2 regions of the Jeotgalibaca sp. MA1X17-3 genome follow, and region 2 is predicted to be linked to the other one. Evidence: predicted binding sites of a transcription regulator. Region 2 holds the regulator's gene; the other holds the start of a gene.
What was found. The regulator LexA, encoded in region 2, represses DNA repair genes until DNA is damaged. The targets are predictions, from matches to a motif close to CNAACANNTGTTNG.

Region 1: the regulator LexA is predicted to act here: its motif matches at 1,271-1,284, upstream of dnaB (replicative DNA helicase).

What each region holds. Positions count from the first base shown of each region.
Region 1 is NZ_CP090983.1:206,324-208,810, forward strand. Features, by position in the region: gene dnaB (replicative DNA helicase) at 1-1,174, opposite strand, end outside; gene rplI (50S ribosomal protein L9) at 1,365-1,817, opposite strand; gene LZ578_RS01075 (DHH family phosphoesterase) at 1,814-2,487, opposite strand, start outside.
Region 2 is NZ_CP090983.1:1,348,777-1,351,263, reverse strand. Features, by position in the region: gene LZ578_RS06785 (ABC transporter ATP-binding protein) at 1-572, opposite strand, end outside; gene LZ578_RS06780 (YneF family protein) at 594-884, opposite strand; gene lexA (transcriptional repressor LexA) at 1,101-1,724, shown strand; one part of gene LZ578_RS06770 (IS3 family transposase) at 1,813-2,487, opposite strand, start outside.

The sequences.
Region 1 (2,487 bases), 1.1 Mb from region 2:
CAATATCTGCATCTTGTTCAATTGATCCTGATTCACGAATATCACTCAAGACAGGGCGTTTATCCTGTCTTTGTTCTACGCCACGAGATAATTGAGAGAGAGCGATGACTGGTACTTTTAGCTCTTTTGCTAATTTTTTTAACTGACGGGATATTTCTGAAACTTCTTGCTGCCGATTTTCTTTACTATTTCCTTCTATTAATTGAAGATAGTCGATAACGATTAAGCCAATTTCACCTTGTTCTTGTTTTAATCGACGACTTTTTGCTCTTATTTCTGCTATTCGGATTCCTGGAGTATCGTCAATAAAAATTTTAGACTGCCCTAATGCCCCCATTGCCATAATCAAACTAGACCATTCTTCTTCCGTCAACTGCCCTGTTCGTAAGTTACTAGCATCAATATTTCCTTCTGCGCATAACATTCTGTTGACTAATGATTCTGCTCCCATTTCTAAACTGAAAATGGCTACCACTTGATTAGACTTTGTGGCTACATTCTGTGCGATGTTCAAAGCAAATGCCGTCTTCCCTACGGCAGGTCTAGCCGCAAGAATAATAAGTTCTTCTTTTTGCAATCCTGCTGTCATTTTATCTAAAGCAATATATCCCGTTGGAACTCCGGTAATGTCTCCTGTTTGTTGAGCTAGTAGTTCAATGTTCTGTAGTGAAGTAGCAACAACATCAGAGATACGAATAAATCCTGAACGGTTCCTTCTTTCGGAAACTTGAAGAATATTATGTTCCGCACTATCTAATATAGTAGAGAGTTCGTCTCCTTCTTCATATCCAATTTTCACTATATCAGTCGCAGAACGAATTAAATTTCTTAGTATTGATTTTTCTTCTACTATTTTTGAGTAATACTCTACGTTTGCTGCAGTAGGAACGGCAATAGCTAGATCTGCTAAGTATGCTAAACCTCCAACATTTTCTAACTGTCCTTTATTCTCAAGTTCATTTGCCAAAGTAACCACATCAATCGCCTCGTTACGATTATAAAGACGAACGATTGCATCAAAAATAAGCTGGTGACTTTTTTTGTAAAAATCAACTGCTTCTAAATACTCCAATACGTTGACAACAGTTTCTGTATCTAAAAAGATGGATCCTAATACAGACTGCTCTGCTTCTAAACTGTGTGGAGGTATTCGATTTTGGAATACTTCTTCCATAACTACTTCATCCTTCTCATGATTACTGGAGAGAATTACAACTCTCTTGTTTTTTTTATTGTACTCTAAAAAATCTGGTTAAACAATAAGCGTTTTCGAACGCATGTTCTTTCCGTTGTTTCTACTCCATTATTTGTCTAATAAACAATATAAAAAGCTGAGGTATTTTCCTCAGCTTTTTATATATACGTTATTCTTCTGTTATATGAACCGTTAGTGTGGCCATAACATCAGGGTGTAGTCGTACATTCATTCTTGTGAAACCTAAAGCACGAATTGGGTTTTTCAAATCAATTTTTCTTTTATCTAATTTAACTTTATATTGTTTTTTAAGTTCTGCAGCGATTTGTTTACTAGTAATCGATCCGAATAAACGTCCATCTTCACCAGATTTAGCCTTCAGTTCGATTACAGAATCTTCTTTTTCAAGAAAAGCTTTTAAATCTGTTGCTTCTTGTAATTCTTCGGCCATCTTTTTATCTTCAGCCATCTTTTGACCTTTTAAAGCTGATACATTAGATTTATTTGCTTCTTCAGCTAGCCCATTTTTAATCAAAAAATTATGTGCGTATCCATCCGCCACATTTTTTACTTCACCTTTTTTACCTTTACCTTTTACGTCTTCTAAAAAAATTACTTTCATTTTATTTCTCCTTCCATTTCTTCATTCTCTTCTTTTTTTAATACTTTAACTAATTTTTCTTTTGCTTCTGCAACTGTAGAGTCCTCAATTTGAGTGGCCGCATTTGATAAATGTCCTCCACCACCCAATTTTTCCATAATAGTTTGAACGTTAATTTTCCCTAAGCTTCTAGCACTAATTCCAATTCTACCATCACTTCTTTGGGTAATCACAAAAGATGCTTCAACTTTTTCCATAGATAACATCGTATCAGCTGTTTGTGCAGCTACCACGGTATCATATACCTTGTCCTCTTCGCCTGCCACTATAGCCATTCCTGGAATAATAAACTCCATGGTTTCCATCAAATGACTTCTCATTAGAAACGTATCCAAGTCTTCTTTCAATGATTGTTGAATTAGTATTGGGTCTGCTCCATTAGACTGTAAGTAGCTTGCTGCATCAAAAGTACGAGAACCTGTTCGTAGGCTAAAGTTTCGTGTATCTACTATAATACCTGCCAACATAGCCGTTGCTTCTATTTTATTAATGGTATCAATATCATTCGACTGATATTCAAAAAGTTCTGCAATTAATTCTGATGCCGATGATGCATATGGTTCAATATATACTAATACTGGATCCTCTGGAAACTCTTGACCTCTGCGATGGTGATCAATAATTACTAGTT
Region 2 (2,487 bases):
GCTTGTGCTTTTCGGAAATTTTTGTGCATTCTTTTTCCCAACAAACGAGCTACAATTGTTAAAGCAGGTAATGGAAGCATCGCTATCAATGTTAATTTCCAATTGACAAAAAATAGCATAGTTATAAGTGTAATTCCTCCAGAAGAAATAGAATCCGCTAACGTAAGAATTCCAGCTCCTGCAACTAAACGAATAGCATTCAAATCGTTAGTTGCATGGGCCATTAAATCACCTGTCCGGTATTTCTGGAAAAAGATGGCATCCATCTTCGTAAAGTGATGGAACAAACGAGACCGCATAATTTTTTCAAGTTTAGCTGAAGTTCCCCAAATTTTCATTCTCCAAATATAACGGAAAAGATACTGAGCTATTCCACAGGCTAAAATAATCCCTACCTGAATAAGAAGAGTTCGGCTAGTTAGTGTTTTCAGACTAATTTGATCAATAATATTTCCGACAATTCGAGGAGATATCACTTGAATAATTGCGACCATCACCAAAAAGAATATTCCAATACTATAAGCTTTCCATTCTTGTTTAAAGAACCATTTTAATCTTTTAAATATTCCCATTCACTTGATACCTTCTTTCTTTTACAAAAATAAAAAAAGTGGACCAAAAACATGCATCCACAATTTGTATCTATTCAACTTATTTTTTTTCTTTTTTGAAGATTGTGCCTTCATCGATGCCATAATTTGTTTTACTTTGCGTTCAGATGGCTTTTGTCCCATCTGCATCATCATCGATCGTAACATATCTTCAGAAAAAGGAGGGTTTTCTTCAAAATAATTCATCATATACTTACGTGAAAGAAAGAATCCACCCACTGCACCTAAAATTACTCCTAAAACTACAATAAAAATCCAAGCTCCTGTACTCATTCATATCCTCCTCCCAAAAGTTATCATTAAACCATTTTACAAGAATACCACAAAAAAAGAAATAGATATGACTGCTTTCTTCTTCTATTTTTAAATAGCAGACTTTTTTCATCTATTCTAGCTGTTTTTTATCATTCATACGAACATCTGTTTGATTACAATGTTTGACTATGCTACAATAAACATATAAATAATAGTAACGGAGATGATGCTCTCATGACAAAAAGTAGAGACACCCGGCAAATGGAAGTACTGCTTTTCATATATAACGAAGTACAGAAAAAGGGATATCCTCCAACTGTTCGTGAAATTGGAAATGCAGTCAATCTTTCTTCTACTTCCACTGTGCACGGGCACCTATCAAGACTAGAAAAATCAGGATATATTTATAGAGATCCTACAAAACCACGTGCAATAGAAGTTAGCGAAACTGGATTAACGAAACTTGGTGTAAAATCAAATCAAATGCCCTTACTTGGTACTGTAACAGCAGGAGAACCAATCCTTGCTATAGAAGAAGCAACCGACTTTTTCCCAATACCTCCTGATTTACAATATGTTTCAGAAGACTTGTTTATGTTAAAAATTCGCGGTGATAGCATGATTAACGTTGGTATACTAAGTGATGATTCTGTTATCGTTAGAAAGCAAACGTCTGCTGAAAATGGTGATATCGTTATTGCTATAACGGATGAAGATGAAGCAACCTGTAAAAGATTTTATAAAGAAAAAGACTATTATCGACTACAACCTGAAAATAATAGTATGTCCCCAATTATATTAGAAAACGTTCAAATCCTAGGGAAAGTAGTAGGGTTATACAGAAGTCATATTTCATAATTTTATTAAAAAAAGAAAAAGCCAGGGTAATTATAGTGACCCCAAAAAGTTAGACTTTTTTGCAGAGTAGATTATTCTACTCTGTTTTTTATGCGCTTTGTTTTAAAGAAGGTGATGATAATCGGTATTCAATTGGACTTAACCAATTAAGTTTCTCCTTCATTCGATCGTTATTGTAATAATTAATGAAGATCACTATTGCTTTCTTTAATTCCCCGTAACTTTTATAAATACGTCCATGATACATTTCCTGTTTCAATATACTAAAGAAGTTCTCCATTGGACTGTTATCGAAGCAGTTTCCCTTACGGGACATACTTTGGAAAATGTTGTTGTCTTCTAATTCTACACCATAGGCCTTCATTTGATACGCCCAGCCCTGATCTGAATGGAACATTCGTCTATATTTACACGTTCTCGAAGCCTGGATAGCGTCATTTAAAGCTGCTATAATGCTTTCGCCATTGGGTTGTTTAGTCACTTTAAAACTAATGATCTCGCGATTAAATAAATCCATAAATGGATCGAGGTATAACTTTTTAATTTGCAAACGACCTGATTCGTCTTTCTCATAATATTTAAACTCCGTCGTGTCCGTAGTGATTTTTTGATAAGGGATAGAGGAGTTAAACCGTCCATTTATACGATTAGGAGCTAGAACTCCGACGTTACCTTTATAAGAACTGTATTTTCGTGATTTTCGAGAATAAGATTTAACGCGGATATCAAGTTCAACCATGAGTCGCTGAAGCTTTTTATGATT